DNA from 3 places in the Staphylococcus sp. TCBT05 genome. Region 3 is predicted to be linked to each of the others. Evidence: riboswitches for the same ligand, from Rfam matches in the RefSeq annotation. Region 3 holds a riboswitch; each other region holds the start of a gene.
The links. Region 3 has a riboswitch for thiamine pyrophosphate ahead of ACY191_RS10180 (3-oxoacyl-ACP reductase). Riboswitches for the same ligand answer to the same signal wherever they lie in the genome.
Positions count from the first base shown of each region.

Region 1 (6,830 bases), 160 kb from region 3:
AATCAAATGCCTATAAAGCAGTTGACCAAATTGAAAGTGATGCACTATTTTATCGTACTGATATTAGTGATAAGGCGATGAAATAAATATTTATATGTGATAAGAAACGGATGATATATTCATCCGTTTTTTTATTATAGGAAAAAGAAACTGGTACATAAATACCTAGCATTAAGCCCATCAAAGATCAAAATCTTTGATGGGCTTGTTATTTATATCAATACATCGTATTGTTATTGCTCGCTTACCTAGGGGATATGGGTCGAGACTTGATCTCTACACCCAACAACACCCAACTACACCCTCAAGAGTGTCGCAAACAATAAGAAATTCATATCTGTTATTACTACAAAAACAAGACACTTTCGTATAATTTAATAAACAGCACTAAATTAAATGAACGAGGGTCATGTGTATAAAAATTCAAACATGTCTTAATTAACTCTGCCAAATGAAAGACGACCACATGAAAAATGGACAACTCAAAGCGGGATATAATTTATAAATAGCCACAAACTTTTTAATACTTTGTAATTGGGATTTAGGGTCTGGTTTATTGAAGTGCTTGGTTGGCACACTTTCCACAGGTGTAATCTCAGCCTGTAGCCTTCGGTTTGAGCTGATACTGTAAGAGTCTGCCAAGCCACAACCAAGTATGGTCATAGGAAATTTCACAATATTTTAAAGTACAAAAAAGCAATTGTCTTCCTATTTAATAAAGACAATTGCTTTTAGTATGATACGGTATTTAATATTGGTTAAATTGAAATGAAAATTTTGAGATTAATAAATATTTGTTATTCGAATATCTTGAATACCAGTAATTGGTAATAATACTGATAAAAAATAAGCGCAAACTGCAATTAGGATAATTATTATGACAAAGAGAATATCTTTATAAGAAAACGGGGCGTAATAATAGTAAGTACGTTTTCCGTCTTTAAAGCCCTTTTTCTCCATGGCAACTGATAGTTGATGTGCTTTTCGAATATTTTGACTTAATAATGGGATAATTAAATGTTTCATCCGTTTTAAACCACTGTAATTGCTTCGGTCTATCATTTGATAGCGCATCTTCACTGATTTTCTTAGCTCGATTAAAGAGCTAAACATAAGCGGAACCATACGAATTGCAGCCATAAATGCATAGGCAACTTTAGGTTTGACCTTTAAATGTTGCATGAGACTGTAAAAAATCATAACAATTTGTGAAGTGAAAGCAATAAGAATACCGAAAAATGCAACAGTTGAAGTACGCATTGCCAAATGCAACCCTCTATATAAACTTTCAGTTGTGATATGAATGAAACCTAGTTTAAACAGTGTATGTGTACCATCACCATAGAAAATCATAAATAAGGCGGAAATGATACTAAAGATGACTGTGAAAAATACAAAAGGTAACGTGATCTTAAATTTTATACCGTTAAATATGAGCATAAATATTAAGATTAATGACATAAAGTAAACCATATAATCAAATTCATGTATTAATATAACGAAGAAAAATAACAATACACCAAGTAATAACTTCGTGATGATATTAACATCGTCTACGAAGGACTGTTTCTTCTTCCATTGATCAAACATTAATATCACCTATTTCTTCTATTAAGAATTGATTTTCAACATTAAACTTTCGAGTAGCATATCGTGAGATTATCTCGTTATCATGTGTGACCATTATAATTGTTTGGCCCGATTGAACACGCTTTTGGAATAGTTTAATTAAATTAAATGTATTATGGCTATCTAGTCCAAATGTAGGTTCATCTAACAAGATGAATCTTGAAGATGAACTTAGCGCTATTGCTACACTTAAGCGTCTTTTCTGACCAATAGAAAGTTCGAAAGGGTGCTGCGTTTGTACAGAATTGAGTTGTAATGTTGTTAACATATTTTCAGTTTCTTGTTTGGCTTGTTCAACCGTGTTTTGTTTATTTTTAAATTGAATATAAATTTCATCATATACTGAGTTTGTAATAAATTGAGATTCAGGATTCTGATAAACTAAGTACATGTGTTGCGCAGCTTGCTTAATTTTTGTGATTTTTTTGTTATCTATGAATAAGTCACCTGAATATTTCAGGAGTTGCATCATCGATTCGAGTAATGTCGTTTTACCCGTTCCATTACGTCCTGTTATGGTAATCCATTCACCTGATTTAATTGATAATTCAGGGATTTGTAATAACCGTCTTTTTCCACGTTGTATCGTAATATCTTGGAAATTTACAACGCTCTGAGTTGTAAAGTGCTGTGAGTGTTTATTTAAAGGCTTTGGTGCGTAATCCCATGCATGTGGATGCCAGACACCATATTCGGATAATAGTGACTCATAGTGCTTTAAAATGATTTCAGGTGTCTCATCGGCAATGATTTCACCATCATAATTGAAGAGTATGACACGATCAATGTGTTGCCATATATGCGCTACTTTATGTTCGACAATAATCACTGTTTTGTTATCCCATATTTGTTTGATTTTTTGCCATAAATCTTCAGTGGCATAAACATCCAACATTGCTGTAGGTTCATCTAAGAAAAGTGTGTTTGTTTCTTGTAAAATAGTCTCGGCTATCGCTAGTTTTTGTTTCATACCACCACTCAATTGATTGATGTATTGATTTTTATCAACGTCTAAATCAACTGCAGCCAAAGCATTGTCGATACGTTCATCCATTTCTTCTCTAGGAACTTGTAAATTTTCCATTACAAATGCCAATTCTTCATATACTTTAGGCATACAAAATTGTGTATCTGGATCTTGGAAAATGACCCCACAATCTTTGTCTATATGAAGGTCGTCATATTTCATTGGAAGGTCTACTAATTCTGGTACAATACCACTTAACACATTGAGTAAAGTACTTTTACCTGAACCAGATGGCCCAAGTAAAAGTACCTTTTCTTTACTATTTATATTTAAGTTTAAATTATTGAATATTTTTTTATCTGCATTTGGATATTTTAATCGTAAATTTTTTATGGATATCAATATTGTGACTCCTTATAGATTGTCGTAGTCATGTTTCGTAGCTGGTCTAAATAATTTTGTAACACCAGTTTGGTCGAGGGCTCTGACGATATAATAGGAAAGGAGTCCAGCTACAACAATTCCACTAATTACTCTACAACCTATATATAAAGCTAAGTTCCAACCTGCAATCTCTCCTAAATAACCATATGCAAAATCAATTGGTAGCGTTGCAATTGCAGTTAAGAATCCTGCTAACATTGCTACCATTGCACTACGTGATTTATATCTAAAAATTAAAAAGATAATTTCACAGGCTAAGCCTTGAACTAATGCATAAATCATTGTAGCAATGTCGAAACGTCCCATAATAATTGTTTCTCCTGCACCTGCAGCAAATTCAGCAAGTAAGGCAATACCTGCCTTTGGAATGATGAGATAAGCAACTACGGCCGCCATAAACCAAGCGCCATACGTTAATTCTTCAAGATGCAAACCTGTAATTTGAACTGCCTTATAAACAAAGTTCCAGAGATTATAAATCACTGCAAATACCACTGCAATCAATACAGTAACAAGTATTTCAGATAGTTTTAAACCTTTTGACATAATACTTTCCTCCCAAATAAAAAAACGCACAACCTTCTAGAAAAAGTGCGCGCTTAGATATTGGCATACAGATACTCAAATAAATTATTCAGTATCGCAATACACTTTCCTACGCTAGTTTAATCTAGATCAGGTTCAAAGGGTTTGAGGGTATACCTCATCTCAGTCACAAAACACCCCTAGTGCGAATGTTATATTTAAATTTAATTATAATGTATGACTTTTTCAATATTATGTCAAGGTTACTTTTTTAATAAAAGGGTAAATAACAAGTTAATAAATCGTATGAATTGGTGTTTGTATAGCTGAAGTTTTGGTGTTAAATAGGGTTGATAGACATATAAATAGGGTGATGCATAAAGCATCACCCTAAATCTTTATAATGTTTGACATTATAAACGTTTATTTAAATTAATCCAATGTGTCTTGAATATTCTTTTTAGTTTCCTCTACATCATCTGATGATGACTCTTTTTGTTCTTTTAATTTTTCTTCTGCTTCTTTTGCTTGTTCAGCAGCTTTTTTGTTTAATTCTTCTTTACTCATATGTGACACTCCTTATTGATGTTTGATTATATAGATGGTATACCACATAATATTAACTATAAACATAGCTTGATTGTGCTGTGTTTTACATTAAATTTTAAAACAAAAAATAAAATTAACGAATTTAATGAAATAATTGTTTAATATCATTAGTAATGTGGAATTTTGACAATACAACTAATCTATCATACTAAAGACTTATTTATTAGATTATTAAAGACAAGAACTAAATGTTCATATATAATAACTTTGAGGTGAATGGTATGTCTTTTATAAAGAAACACGCCGAGATACTATATAGCTATATCATAGGCATCGTTTCGCTTTTCACAGGTCTCATCATTTTGGTTAATTTACCTTTAATTCATAAATTGAATGGTAAAGGTAAACCAGAGTTACATATCCATAATGTATGGGATTTTATTAATGCTTTTTTCAGTGAAATAATTAGGGTGATGAGTAACTATATAGGGAACTTCCCAATAGTAAGCGCCATAATCATTATTTTATTTGGTGTCGTTGTCCTATTATTAGGTATGACACTGTATAGAACGACAGGTTATGACTATGATATTTCAATCTTCTTTTTAGTTATTGGAATTTTATTTTTCTTAATTACACTAATTTTAATGACGCAAGTTTATAGTTTCTTTGCTATTATTTTTGTCATTCCTTTTGCTGTGCATATTGGTTACATTGTGTATAAGGATGAGTTAAATAAGCATCATAGAAAGTACCATTATTTATGGATTATTTTCACATATGGTATTAGTTATTTATTAACGCAAATCGTGCTTTATGGCAGAATTGATAGTGACGAGATTGTCCCAGTTGATATTCTTAGTGTTAACACATTTTTCTTAATAATGTGGTTGTTAGGTCAAATGGCAATTTGGAACTTCTTATTCTTGAGAAGATCACTGCCTTTAACTAAAGAGGAATTGGGTGAGGAAGCCCCAGAGCTTTCTAGAGCTAGTAAAGACTCGGTATCAAATCAAACTAAAGAACATTGGAAAAATTTACAAGACAAAACTACAGAATTTACACGTAAAACAAGAAGAAGTGTGGATATTCAAAAGGCTAGAGAAAAGAAAGATAAGTTTATCGAAAAATGGAAGAATAAAATTGATATTCAAGAGGATGATGTTCCAAATTGGATGAAGAAACCAAAATGGTTAAAGCGCGCATATGTAGAACTTATATGTGGTGCGGTATTACTATTCTTTACATTAATTGAATTCAATAATAGAAATTCATTATTTGTGTCAGGAGACTGGGAAATTTCACAGACGCAATATGTAATTGAATGGGTAACATTGTTCTTACTAATGATTATTATTATTGTATATATTTTAACGACACTTACAAATTTCTTACGCGGCAGATTCTATTATCTTCAATTGTTTATGGTAAGCATATTATTCTTTAAATTGTTAACAGAATTTGTAAATATTATGGTTCATGGATTGTTATTATCAATATTCATTACACCGATTTTATTTATCATGTTAATAGCAGTCATTGTTGCGTTTACGATTAAGTTACGACAACCTGCAAATGATTAAAGTATGATGTGAGTAGACGTTACCTATCTTCCTATATGATTTAGGAAGGTAGGTTTTTTTATGTATTTAAGTAAAGTTGAGTAACGGTATCTGACATTACTAAAAAGTACTGATATAATTAGATTTTTAATGTAACACTGTATATGAAATGATAGAATAGATAAGCAAATTAAAATCATACTAAATAGTAGAAAGGCTGTCATAATATTATGAAAACTGCCACATTAAATAAAGGAAAAGAAACAAAATATTTAAATCAATATCCATTAGTCGAAGCGGATGATATATATGATCATGACCATTTGAAAGAAGGGGATTTATTTTATATCGTTAACGATCAAGGTATTTATATTGCTACAGCATATGTAGGAAGACAACATAAGGGACTTGGTTGGGTATTAAGTTATGAGCAAGACGAAGAAATTAATATACCATTTTTTGAAAGATTGTTTGAACTAGCAAAAGAAGAAAGAACTTATTTCTATAATATAGACGGTACAAATGCTTTTAGATTATTTAATGGTGAAGGTGATGGCATAGGTGGATTGACAATAGATAACTATAATGGTCATCTATTAATTCAATGGTATTCTAAAGGCATTTATAAATTCAGGTATCAAATATTAGAAGCATTAAAAACAGTGTTTGATTATACTTCTATTTTTGAAAAAATGCGTTTCAAAGATGCTGAGATTATAGGTGGTTTTGTAGAAGGAGTAGCTCCAGAATTCCCAATTGTAATCGAAGAAAACTTTACTTTTTATAATATAGATTTAGATGATGGTCCAATGACTGGAATATTTTTAGATCAAAAAGAAGTAAGAAAAAAATTAAAAGAGCACTATTCTGATAATCGCAACATTCTTAATGTGTTTAGTTATACGGGAGCATTTTCAGTTGTTGCGGCAGACAATGCCAAAAATACGACAAGTGTAGATTTAGCCAATCGTTCTAGACCTTTAACTGAAGAGAACTTTGGTTTGAATGGCATTGATCCTAAATCACAATATATTTACGTTATGGATACTTTTGATTTTTATGGCTATGCGAAAAGGCATGATTTATTTTACGACACAATTGTTGTTGATCCACCTAGCTTCGCTAGAAATAAGAAGAAAACTTTTTCAGTATTA
Region 1 is NZ_JBUQDQ010000038.1:805,562-812,391, reverse strand. Features, by position in the region: gene purD (phosphoribosylamine--glycine ligase) at 1-86, shown strand, start outside; gene ACY191_RS10930 (energy-coupling factor transporter transmembrane component T family protein) at 784-1,590, opposite strand; gene ACY191_RS10925 (ABC transporter ATP-binding protein) at 1,583-2,998, opposite strand; gene ACY191_RS10920 (ECF transporter S component) at 3,011-3,586, opposite strand; TPP riboswitch at 3,676-3,777, opposite strand; gene graF (glycopeptide resistance-associated protein GraF) at 3,998-4,132, opposite strand; gene auxA (lipoteichoic acid stability factor AuxA) at 4,396-5,697, shown strand; gene ACY191_RS10905 (class I SAM-dependent rRNA methyltransferase) at 5,907-6,830, shown strand, end outside.
Region 1: another riboswitch for thiamine pyrophosphate. It lies ahead of ACY191_RS10920 (ECF transporter S component); the one in region 3 lies ahead of ACY191_RS10180 (3-oxoacyl-ACP reductase).

Region 2 (6,830 bases), on a different contig from region 3:
GCCTTCGCTACTTATGGTACATTTAGAGATTGGCCCGCTTATCAATATTCTATTGAACACTCTATTTATGTAAATAAACATCATAGAGGAAAAGGGATTGCATCACAATTGCTGGCTGAAATCATCCAAACTGCTCGTAATAATGGCTATAGAACACTTGTTGCAGGCATTGACGCTACGAATGATTATAGTATTTACTTGCATAAAAAATTTAAATTCAAACATTCTGGAACCATTCAAAATGTAGGTTATAAATTTGATAAATGGTTAGATTTAGCATTCTATCAATTAGATTTAAATCCTTCTCAAAGTACGAAACATTAATTTGTGCTATATACATTCAGACTTTTAGCTAGAAGATTTACTTTACAATATTTATATTATTATCTCACTTTCCTAAGATGCCGTCTCAGCCTCGGCCTTCAACTGACACTGCTTCCTTAGGAGTCTCGACCTAATACTTCTCAATATTTTATACCGCTATTATTATATAATTTATAATGCGCTGTGGTTATATTTGAGTAAAGCTCATTTTCTTTTGGGATCATAAAAAGCTCCCTTCAAAGTTTACGTTTTTCAGTAACTACTTTAAAGGGAGCATCACTTCATAGCATAGTTCTCTTATTTTAAGAATGGGAATTTTCGCCCAAAACTCTATCTCTAACGGTAAATCCTACTACCTTTTGAAACAAATTCTTCAGACTTTTGTTTCAATCCTTCTTCTTTTAAATCATTGTGCTTTCTTAAATCGTGAGAGATACGCATCGAACAGAATTTAGGCCCACACATACTGCAGAAATGGGCAACCTTTGCTGCTTCAGCAGGTAGTGTTTCATCATGATATGAACGTGCCTTATCAGGATCTAGCGACAGATTAAATTGATCGTACCATCTAAATTCAAATCGTGCTCTACTAATTTCATCATCTCTTTGTTGTGCTCCTTTGACACCTTTTGCCAAGTCAGCTGCATGTGCTGCAATCTTATACGTGACAACACCTTCTCTCACATCGTCTTTATTAGGTAATCCCAGATGCTCTTTTGGAGTAACATAACAAAGCATTGCTGTACCATAACTAGCAATTTGGGCTGCCCCGATTGCAGACGTAATATGGTCATAGGCTGGTGCAATATCTGTTGTTAATGGACCTAATGTGTAAAAAGGCGCTTCTTGACAATGGAAATCAGCTAAGTCTTGATTTTCCTTTATTTTATGCATCGGAACATGTCCTGGCCCTTCAATCATCACTTGTACGTCATATTCCCAAGCTATTGCAGTTAATTCCCCTAATGTCTTTAATTCCAGAATTTGGCTCTCATCATTTGCATCATATATTGACCCGGGTCTTAATCCATCTCCAAGAGAAATTGCAATATCATAACGGCTCATTATTTCACAAATTTCTTCAAAATGTGTATATAAAAAGCTTTCTTCATGATGCGCTAAACACCATTGTGCCATGATAGATCCACCTCTTGAAACAATACCAGTTAATCTATCCACTGTTGTCGGGACATAACGTAATAATACGCCTGCGTGTATCGTGAAGTAGTCAACGCCTTGTTCTGCTTGTTCAATTAAAGTATCGCGATAAATTTCCCAAGTTAAGTCCTTAGCAGAACCATCTACCTTTTCTAATGCTTGATAGATAGGCACAGTGCCAACAGGAACAGGTGAATTTCTCAATAGATATTCTCTCGTAGCATGGATATTTTTACCAGTAGATAAATCCATAATCGTATCTGCCCCCCAATGAATGCCCCAAACCAACTTTTCTATTTCAGCTTCTATAGAAGAACTGACTGCCGAATTACCAATATTAGCATTTATTTTCACTTGAAAGTTTTTACCTATAATCATTGGTTCTGATTCAGGGTGATTGACATTATTAGGAATAATCGCACGTCCTCGTGCAATTTCTGAACGCACATATTCAGGTGAGACATCTTCTCGTTTAGCTACAAATTTCATTTCTTTCGTGATAATACCTTGTTTCGCATAATGCATTTGTGTAACATTTTGTCCTGTTTTTGCCTTTTTCGGTTGATATTTAAATGGTGTCTCGACAAATTTTTTATGATTATTAGATTTAAATCCGTTATCCAGTGAGACAATTTTCCTACCTTCATATTCCAATGTATCATTTCTATCTTCTATCCATGGTGTTCTTAATTTGGGTATACCTTTTTGCACGTCAACTGTATAACTAGTATCATGATATGGTCCTGCAGTGTCATAGACTAACACCGGTTTGTTAACCGTTGTTCCTTCTTCTGTTACTGTTGGTGAAAGTTGTATCTCTCTAAATGGAACTTGAATATCTGGATCTTCTCCACTCACCCAAATCCTTTGACTTGATGGAAATTGCTTTTTTAATTCTATTTTTTCTTGTTTCATAAAAAAAACTCCTTAGCATTTTATTATTGCTAGGAGACCTGGTCGAAAATCACATATTTAGTGAAGCGACAGTAAATAAAAGTCTACTCTATAGACTTTCCATTTATACTGTACTTTTCTGCTTCCCTACGCTGGTACTAACCAGATCAGGTTCAAAGGGTTGAGACTAATGTCTCTTTCAGCTAACAAGCACCCCTAGCAATTCTTATTAAATTCTAAATTAAACTTAACACTAATAAAAAATAATTACAAATAAATTTGAAAATTAATATAAACATAATCTAGTACAATAAAAACCTAGGATTCTGTTTAACAAATAGAATCCTAGGTACTTATATTAATGTTCTGTTCTATTTTAATGTAAGTGTTTTGCATTCCATTTATAAATCATATAATCTGCTGCTATCATCAATAAAGTAATTAATGTAAAGGCCATGGTTACATCGCCTAAGAAATGTGCACCAATACGCAAACGACTCACACACATGATAATAGTAAACATAAATGCAATAATAAACATACGCTTTTGGGCAACACGTGTTTTAAAGTAAAATGCCCAAAACATTAAATAAGCCGCATCAGTTGTATGACCAGATGGAAATGAACTGTGACCAGTATTACCATTGATTGTAAGCCAATTTGTAAAATGTGCGCCGTCATGACCAATTTCATAAGGTCTTGCTCGCCCCCATAATTCCTTCAAACTATCAATCGTTTCTAATCCTACTAATAATACAAAAAAGCTAACAAATGCAACGCGAACTAATCTTTCTATCTCTGTTTGAGTAACTTGTTGTAACCAAAATTTTGTAACAAATAATGTAATTAACATAAGTAAAATGAATGTGATTAAGAAACTTAGCCCCATTGGTAATGCATTACTGGTATCACCTTCATTACTAGCCACACCTAATGGCTTATGTCGTTCAATATTGTCCATTGTTGCAAAGATATATTTAAATGTTTCAGATACCAAAGTATTAGTTTTTATCAAAGTATAAATAAAAGATAAAAATAAAATGATATATTTAATCAATTTACTTTCAAACTTTGAAAACACATAAAAATTCAAAATAATCATTGAAAGAATCAAAATAACAGTTGGCGGAAAAAGACCTAAATCTTGAAATACTGTCCCAAAGATTGAATTTTGATTCATAAAATGTTTAGATACTGGCAAATCAATAAATAAAGCGAGTACTAAAATAATGCAAAATACAGGTAATGCAATTGCTGTGAACCTTTTTGAAATAACCATGATGCCCTCCTAATTAATATCTTTTAATAATAATTTTAATAACTATTTTATTATTCATGAATTTTATTACTGCTTAACCATACCCATTTTATGCTTATGTATGTTTGAATTAACTAAAATTTTCATGATCTTTGTAGAGATAACTGCAATCTTTTTATATTATTGGAAGCCTAAATTCCATAATGAAATTCTAAATGTGACATAACTGTTAGGTCACAATATCATTTATTCATGATATATTATTTGTGTAGCGAATATAGTTTTTTTAATTTTAAAGTTCTCCTTATTTTTATAAGCATATTTAGCTTCGCTAAATATAAAAAAAGCAGTAAATTCATGTCGACTTAAACATGAATTTTACTGCTTTTTTATTTATGATTTAACTCTAGCCATTTCACCATTTCGCTTACATTACTTACCGTTATCGTTGGTGTTGGACCGTTTACATCAAACTTTTTATTTGTTCGATTTACCCAAGCTGTATCAAATCCAAAGTTACTAGCACCAGTAATATCCCATGAGTTTGAAGAGACAAATAATATATCTTCTCTATTCATATGATAATACTCTAATACAAGTGCATAACTTGCAGCACTCGGTTTATATTGTTTAATTTCATTAACACTAATAAGTGTGTCGATATAACCACCTAGTTCTGAATTATCTATGAGTGGCATTAACATATTATCATTACCATTTGATAGTATACCTACATCAATATTTTTATCTCTTAAATTGGCTAATGATTTAGGTATCTCCTTGTAATAATTTAAATTAAAAAACGCTTCAAACAATCTATTAATATCTTCTCTATTATATTGAATATCATAAACATTTAAAGTATGTCGTAGTGAGTCTTTCGTCAATTCATCAAAAGGGATATATCTTTGCATAACCTGCCTCATAAACATATGTCTTAATTGAGTCTTTTGCCATAACTTAGTAATCTTTGTTGCAGTATCTTCATCAAACTCAATCATTTCATTTTTTAATGAATCCATATCAAACAAAGTACCATACACATCAAAAATAATAGCCTTATACATACTTTCCCTCCTCTGCAACTCCATAAAAATGAAACTTACTTATTATTTTACACAATAAACACACATTCAAAACAATTTAGAATTAAATTTGTTTACGAATCTTGTAATTTTAGTTAATTTATTATCAATAAATATTATATTTGTTCGACAACCACTCTGTATACCACCTAATTATTGATTGTAAATTTTATGTAAATTATATTAAACCAAGCTTTAAATCATTGATTAGTTGGCAATATAAAAGTAAGAGAGGAGGCTGGTTGTTATGAGAAAAATATTTTTCGTCGATTTGTTTAACCTCTTTATTATTACGCTCGGATACATGACGCTTATCTCATTAACGCTACTTGCATTTGATCTTTTTGAAATTAAAACAACCGGTTCAGTATTTTTAGAAGGCTTAAGTTCTATTACAATTTTTAAAATTTATAGCAATTCCATCTTCAATGGTCTATTTACTCTATTCTTAGTCATTACGATTATTTTATTTCTTTACAAAGCATATGATCTATATAGAAAAGACAGCAAATAAATCTTATTATAAGTTTTCTCATTCGTTTAATCTGACAATTCGTGTACCCTTAATAGCAAACAGCTCAGTTAAAGTCCAGAATAAATTAAATAACAAAATAATTGTATATTGTATTAGAAGATTATTAGTTATATAATATTGTGTGAGGATGTATTTTATGTGTTATAAACGGCTATTTAACTTGCCATCTATCATCATAGTTATATTCCATTCCCAGAATTAAACTTTATGCACCCATTTAAACAAAGTAAATAACACAACATTCTCAGTATAACTTCGTTCCTATGGACGAAAATAATAAGAGATCTAAAGTCACTTTCAGGCAGTGTTTTTAGATCTCTTTTTTTATCTTTTAACATATTAATGCTAAGATTATACGTTTATTACTACACCACTTCAAATTATTATTAATTTACTTACAATTTTTGAAAAATTCTCCGCAAAAGTGCTATTTATTAATTTATATCGTCACTTTAATAATAATGTGGGATTATCATTCTTTTTTCTTATTACAGATGTACAATGATTTTATTACTATTAACTGATAGTTCTAATTTCTGACTTAGGTGGTATTTATGATTAGCTCATTAACTGTAAGAAAAGATTATTCAACTGAATTTACGCGCTGCATAAACCAAATTATTATACTACTTCCATTAAATAAACCATGTAAGGTTAATTTAAATGGGATTATTTTGTCCGTTGATAATGGATTAATTATAAATAATTCAGATTTATATCAAATGATTAAATTAGATGATGTTGTCGAATTAAAGATTCCACTTCCCATATTTTTTGAACAAGAGCAATTTTTATCCAATTGTTATTTTGATTTTGCACAAATTCGTAATACTGATCAATTCAGAACTTTGGTATTACAAATTTTATATAATGAAGCCTATTTGACCAATGGTCAGTTACATTACGTAGCAGACATTGTTGATTTTTTGTTAAAGGAAGCCAAAGTCACATTACATACTACTTATGTACCTACTTTACGAACCAAAAATTTACTGGCACAAAAATTAATTCGCTACGTTAATTTAAATATACATGAGCATTTAACTACACAAGATGTCTCAAAAAAATTCTTCATTTCACAATCATATATTTCTATTATGTTCTCAAGAATGCTCAATATAAATTTTAAGTTTTATGTATCATCCTTAAAAGTCGCATTATCCTTGTATGATTTAGTACAACATAGTAAATCTATACATGAGACTGCAACACATTTTAGCTTTACTAATGTGAGTACCTATTCAAAGCATTTTAAAAATTTTGTTCATATGCCTCCAAAAAAATTTATTTATCACTATCGTAGTATGAAAGGCGATCACCCTGTCAAAATTCATACAGACGTTGAATATATTTCGAAATATTTATCTCAACTAAAACAGAATATTAAATTAAAGAACAATGTAATTTCTAATATAAATTTAGATGACTTACAATTTAACAATTACTTTGAACCGATGGTTAACGTAATTCAACTAAACAATTTATATGAACTGATTAATTTTTCAGAAAGCCATTTTGAGTTATTGATTGCGGAAAATTTCTCGAAAGTGAATTTACACATTCATAATGTAGACAT
Region 2 is NZ_JBUQDQ010000005.1:863,171-870,000, reverse strand. Features, by position in the region: gene ACY191_RS03860 (GNAT family N-acetyltransferase) at 1-324, shown strand, start outside; gene thiC (phosphomethylpyrimidine synthase ThiC) at 661-2,397, opposite strand; TPP riboswitch at 2,504-2,604, opposite strand; gene ACY191_RS03850 (phosphatase PAP2 family protein) at 2,753-3,655, opposite strand; gene ACY191_RS03845 (haloacid dehalogenase type II) at 4,024-4,701, opposite strand; gene ACY191_RS03840 (hypothetical protein) at 4,967-5,233, shown strand; gene ACY191_RS03835 (helix-turn-helix domain-containing protein) at 5,809-6,830, shown strand, end outside.
Region 2: another riboswitch for thiamine pyrophosphate. It lies ahead of thiC (phosphomethylpyrimidine synthase ThiC); the one in region 3 lies ahead of ACY191_RS10180 (3-oxoacyl-ACP reductase).

Region 3 (6,830 bases):
AGATTCTAATCAAAAAGCAAACAGTCATATTACACCAAGTAAAAACCTATTGCCAGAAACAACTCATAATTTACGGAATGCCTATCGAAGTGGACATAATAAAATAACTGTCACTGAAAATAATGGCGGTATGACATACCAATTTCCAAAAGAAATCAGCGACAAATATCAAGATATGTATTTAGAAATGGATGTAGAACTATTAACACCAAGCAAAAGACATTATGTAGGTGTAAATGAATATGCACAACAACGTAACGAACTAAACTATAAATATCGTCGCTTTGTAACACCTGTAACTATGCGAGTTAAAGCCGATCAAGACTTGAAAATAAGAATGCCTAAAGGTACATATCGACTCAATGTAAAGGGCATATATGGTGAAGATTATCGTACCTTAAAGCGTGCGACGCGTTCATTAGATAAAGTGGCTGTAAAACAAACACGAAACGGCTACACGATACGACATAACACAAATAAAGATGGATATGTAGTACTACCTATTGCATATAGTAAAGGCATGCAGGCCAAATCAGGATCACAAGCGTTACCAGTCAAAAAAGGTAATGGGATTATGACCGTTATACCAGTTAATAAAGGTCAATCAACTATTAAATTAACCTATACGCCTCCACACACAATCCTATTAATAATACTTAGTATACTTGGCATTATACTTAGCATCATTTTTACTAAAATAGTATCAAAATTGAAATAAACATTTTTTGATAATTATATCGAAACAGATTAAGAGATACTTTATATTTTTTATTTAACAGACATCATCATGTAATTTAGTGCTTTTGCTTAAATTACATGATGATGTCTTTGATTTTATAGTATTTTAGCGAGACGCAGTGGAAGAACAGGTCAAATTGAAAACTATAGGCGTAATCTGCTCCCTAGGTGAACAAACTGACCATACAAAGTATTAAATAAAAATAGAGGAATCTTATACAATAACTTGTACAAGATTCCTCTATATTTTCAAGTGATACCCAATTTGGCACACCTTTTTTATTTCTTATTTGCTGATTAACGAATTTCTTTAATTCTAGCAGCTTTACCACGTAATTCACGTAAGTAGTATAATTTAGCACGACGTACTTTACCGCGACGTTTAACTTCGATTTTTTCAATCTTTGGAGTGTGTAATGGGAATGTACGTTCCACACCAACACCTGAAGAAATTTTACGTACAGTGAAAGTTTCTGAGATACCTCCACCACGGCGCTTAATTACAACACCTTCGAATACTTGGATACGCTCACGAGTACCTTCAATGATACGTACGTGTACACGTAAAGTGTCACCTGGACGGAACGTTGGTAAATCTGTGCGTAATTGTGATTGTGTTACTGCTTCGATTAATTTGTGATTACTCATTATTTATTCTCTCCTTCAACCTATGTTCTTGCCTCGACAAAATATAGCAGCGGATCATAGTGATTTTTCGTGTATTGCACACTTAAAATATATTAGCATATCGCTAATCATTTTTCAATTGCTTTTTATATCTTTCAATAATCTCGCGGTCTTTATCTGTTAACTGATAGCTTTCAAGTAAATCCGGTCGTTTTTCGTAGGTTCTAATTAGTTTTTGTTCATGACGCCACGCATCAATATGCGCATGATTTCCAGAAACTAACACGTCAGGTACGCCTAATCCTTTATAGTCTCGAGGTCGTGTGTATTGTGGAAACTCTAATAAGCCATCTTGAAATGAATCATCCTCATGTGATTGTTGATTTCCTAACACGCCTGGTATCAATCGTACAATAGCATCAGTCATGACCATTGCTGGCAATTCACCACCAGTAAGCACATAGTCACCCATAGAAATTTCATCCGTCACTAAATGTTGCCGTATACGTTCATCATACCCTTCATAGTGACCACAAATAAATACAAGATGCTCCGCTTCGCTTAATTCTTGCGCGATATCTTGGTTAAACGGACGACCTTGAGGACACATTAAAATCACACGTGTGTCTGGGGTCTTATCAATACTTTCCATTGCATTGAATACAGGTTCAGGTTTCAATACCATGCCTTGACCACCACCAAATGGATAGTCATCAACTTGACCATGTTTATTTTCAGCAAAATTTCTAAAGTTTACAGTATTTACCTGTAACACTGATTTCTCTTGAGCACGTTTTAAAATCGAATGACTCAAAACGCCCTCAAACATTTCTGGAAAAAGTGTTAAAAAATCTATTTTCATTAATCTAACAATCCTTCCATTGGTGTTATTGTGATACTTCTACCTTCCACATCGACATCTTTAACCACATCAGCAATATACGGAATAAGATATTCTTTATTACCTTTAACAACCCAAACATCGTTAGCACCAGTTTCAAATATTTCTGTCACACGTCCAATTGCAGTTCCTTCATCATCAAATACAGTACAACCTATTATATCTGAATAGAAATATTCATGTTCGGCTAATTCTATCTCATCATGATCACGTTCTTGTAATAATGTTGCACCCTTTAAATATTCTATATCATTAATATTATTAATTCCTTCAAACTTAAGCATATGCAAGCCTTTATGCATTCTGTGGCTACTAATCTTAAACGTTTCTGCTTCTTTACCCTCAGCTTGAATTATTACAGATTCTCCCGGTTGGAATCGAGTATCTGTAAAATCAGAATGTGATTTAATCTTAATTTCACCTTTAACACCATGTGTGTTTACAAATTTACCAATTTCAACTTTCATTATTTTTCCTCCGTCATCATTACAACTATCTTCATAGGTAATGAAACTAAATAAAATTCGTAATCCATTATAACATGGATTGAGATAGCTGTAATACGTTATCGTATAGAAGTAGTGTTTACTAAAATAAATAAAAATTATTCAAGTAACTCGAACAACTAATACAGTATTTCTTATTAGCAAGCCGCTAATTTCAGGCAATAAGTATTTTATTTCTAAGCTTAATATTACGGCTTAAATCACCCTATTTACCGTTTAGCCTTCAAATTCAATATTGACCAATAAAAAAAGATGATTTCTACTTTAGATAAAAGTAAAAATCATCTTCTAGACTATGTTATAACCTTCTAGTTCTAACATATTTAAAATAAATCAATACGTTCGATTTATTATTATTTTTGTTCGTCGAATTTTTTCAAGATACCTTCTCTTGATAAGATGTTACGTACAGTATCAGTTGGTTTTGCACCTTGTGATAACCATTTTAATGCTAATTCTTCGTCGATTTTAACTTCTGGTGCATTTACATTGTTAGGGTTGTAAGTACCGATTTGTTCGATGTTACGACCGTCACGTGGCGCACGAGCATCAGCTGCTACAATACGATAGAATGGATTTCTTTTTGAACCTAAACGTGTTAAACGTAATTTAACTGCCATTTATATTCTCTCCTTTATGTTCTTAATATTTTTATTTTCTACAAGAAATAATATTAACAGTTCTGTAGTACTTTGTAAAGAGTTTTTTCTTTACCAATATTGAATCTATATTTTTAAACTGTGACTTTTAGTCAATCACCTGATTTGTATTTAAATTTAAACTTTTGCACAACTTGACATGCTTTATTAAAAGCTATACATTGAAGTTAAATTAAATAACGCATGCACTAGGGGTGTTTTTTAAAACTGAGATGAGCAAAACTCAAACCCTTCGAACCTGATCTAGCTAAGACTAGCGTAGGAAAGTGTTACCAATATGATAATGAAACTGATAGTCTTTTTTGACGTATTCATATACTTTTTGATACACAACTTTCCTAGAGAGGGTTGTGTATTTTTTTATTTAATAAATCAATGATGAGGTGAATATATGACTAAAACAATTTTAATCACAGGTAGTAGCAGAGGGTTAGGTGCAACGATAGCAAGAACATTAGCTACACAAGGTCATAATGTAATTATAAATTATTTTAAAAGTAAAGACTTAGCTAAACAACTCGTACGTGAAATTGGTGAATCACAGGCTATCGCTTTACCAGCAGATATTACTGATAGAAACCAAGTTGATGAAATGATTGCACATGCAACAGAACATTTTGGGCAAATAGATGCGGTGGTAAATAATGCGCTTGTAGGATTTAAATTTGACCCCACAGCACAAAAAGCATTTATAGATTTAAGTTGGGATGACTATCAACAACAACTCGACGGCACGTTAAAAGGAGCATTCAATGTGACTCAAGCAGTCATTAAACAATTTATCACAAGAGAAACAGGAACAATTGTTTCGATTGGTACAAACCTTTATCAAAATCCAGTCGTACCCTACCATGAATATACCACTGCAAAAGCAGGTTTAATAGGATTCACACGAAATATCGCCGCTGAATTAGGTCAATATGGTATTAATGCAAATGTTGTATCTGGCGGTTTACTAAAGACGACTGACGCAAGTGCAGTGACGACACAAGAAGTATTTGATCTTATTGCTCAAACCACGCCATTAAGACAAGTCACATCACCTCAAGATGTAGCAAATATGGTAAGCTACCTCATTTCTGATCAAGCTAAAGGGATAACCGGTCAGAACTTTACAGTTGATGGTGGATTAACAATGAATTAAGAAATGGAGGATGAATCATCTTATGACACAAACTCGTCAACTTAACATCGGTGTACTAATTTATGGATGCGGTCATCATCAAGCGGCTTGGCGTATGAGCAATTCAAGTGTTGAACGTATAGGAGATATCTCGTATTATCAATCATTAGCTCAAATTACAGAACGTGGATTATTTGATGCGATATTTTTTGCAGATAATCAATCTTTTCCAGCACAATCACCAAGTGATATGCCCGCATTTTGGTTTGACCCTTTGGTCAATTTAGCTGCAATAGCCCAAGTTACGCAACACGTTGGCTTAGTTGCAACGATTTCCAGTACCTTTGCTAATCCATATACAGCAGCTAGACAACTCTTAAGTATTGATCATATGAGTAACGGACGTGCAGGTTGGAACTTAGTAACATCTATGACTGATTTAGAAGCAGCAAACCACAGTATGGAGCGTCTACCAGATCATGATACGCGCTATGAAAAAGCAGACGAATTCGCTCAAGTCATGAATCTGTTGTTAGATTCGTGGACAACGGCAGATTTCTTACATAATAAAGCAGAAAATACTTTAATCAACGCTGATGCAATTCAGCCAATTCATTTTAAAGGTCATTATTTCGATGTCCAAGGACCACTAACAACACCTGGAAGTCCTCAAGGCAAACCCATTGCAATGCAAGCTGGTGCCTCAGATCAAGGTATCACGCTAGCAACTAAGTATGCAGATGCTGTCTATGCAGTCGCTTGGAACCTAAAGCAAGCTACAGCATTTCGCCAAAAATTAAATAACAAATTAACATCGGTTGGAAAACCAACGAACAGCTTAAAGGTGTATCCAGGTTTAGTTACCTATGTCGGAGAAACTTATGCTGAAGCTTACGCCAAAAAACGTCAATTGGACGAGTCCTTAGCCATTGATACAGCATTAAATCAATTAAAGTTCTTTATTCGCCAAGATTGTCATAGTTGGGATTTAGACGAACCTATTCCACCATTACCACCTGTAGAGAACTTTACAGGACCCAAAGGTCGTTACCAAACTGTACTAGAAATTATCAATGATAAAAATCCTACACTGCGTGAATTATTGGGTTACCTTAGCGCTGGTGGCGGACATTTAACGTTGATAGGTACACCTACTCAAATCGTTGACGAAATGGAAAGATGGTTTAATGCTGGTGTTGCAGACGGTTTTAACTTAATGCCACCGGTGTTCCCTAATAGTTTAGAAGATTTCGTTGATTATATCGTACCTGAATTACAAAAACGAGGACTTTATCGCATTGAATATGAAGGGACTACATTTAGAGAAAATCTTGGACTTTTGTAAAAATATTTCTGTAACTTTAACACATTGAAATACAATGCATTCAATTAGTATAATTAACTATGATTACATGTAGTAGCATTACAATAACAAGTGTACTATTGTTCTTGATAACCATTGGTTTATTACTCACATTAATAGTAATAATTCCATAGATAAATCAGCAATATGAATACAAAACATAAATAAAAAACCCCTTCAAAGTTATCAAATCATTGATTACCTTGAAGGGATTTCTCTTTTTCAAATTAATAGTAATATTGCAGAATTAGGTTAGTGGATTCAACTATCATCAAGCACTAACATTGTTTATCGCACTTTATTGATTGTTAAACGGTTAAATATCTTCTAGGACTAAACTACTAAGCAAATTGAATTAGAATGGTAAGTTCATACCATTTAACATATTCTCCATTTGCTTACGTTTACCTTTTTTACCTTTTCCGCCACCAGAAAATTGTTTCATCATTTTCTTCATATCATTAAATTGTTTCATCAATCTGTTCACTTCTTGTACTGAACGTCCTGAACCTTTAGCAATACGTTTCTTACGTGATACATTTAAACTATCTGGATCATTACGTTCAGCCGGTGTCATAGATTGAATAATCGCTTTAATATGGTCGATCTGTTTCTCATCCATATTTAAGTTATTGATACCTTTCATCTTGTTCATTCCAGGAATCATTTTCATAATATCATCAAGCGGACCCAGGTTTTTGACTTGGTCTAATTGTTCCAAGAAATCCTCAAGCGTAAATGATGAAGTGCGCATTTTCTTCTCAAGATCCTTAGCTTTATCAGCATCGACATCTTGTTGAGCCTTTTCAATTAAACTTAGCACATCACCCATACCAAGTATTCTTGAAGCCATTCTTTCCGGATGGAATGGTTCCAATCCATCTAATTTTTCACTCATACCCACAAATTTAAT
Region 3 is NZ_JBUQDQ010000038.1:645,554-652,383, forward strand. Features, by position in the region: gene ACY191_RS10155 (YfhO family protein) at 1-718, shown strand, start outside; gene rplS (50S ribosomal protein L19) at 1,036-1,386, opposite strand; gene trmD (tRNA (guanosine(37)-N1)-methyltransferase TrmD) at 1,490-2,227, opposite strand; gene rimM (ribosome maturation factor RimM) at 2,227-2,733, opposite strand; gene rpsP (30S ribosomal protein S16) at 3,126-3,392, opposite strand; TPP riboswitch at 3,612-3,713, shown strand; gene ACY191_RS10180 (3-oxoacyl-ACP reductase) at 3,823-4,575, shown strand; gene ACY191_RS10185 (LLM class flavin-dependent oxidoreductase) at 4,598-5,899, shown strand; gene ffh (signal recognition particle protein) at 6,273-6,830, opposite strand, start outside.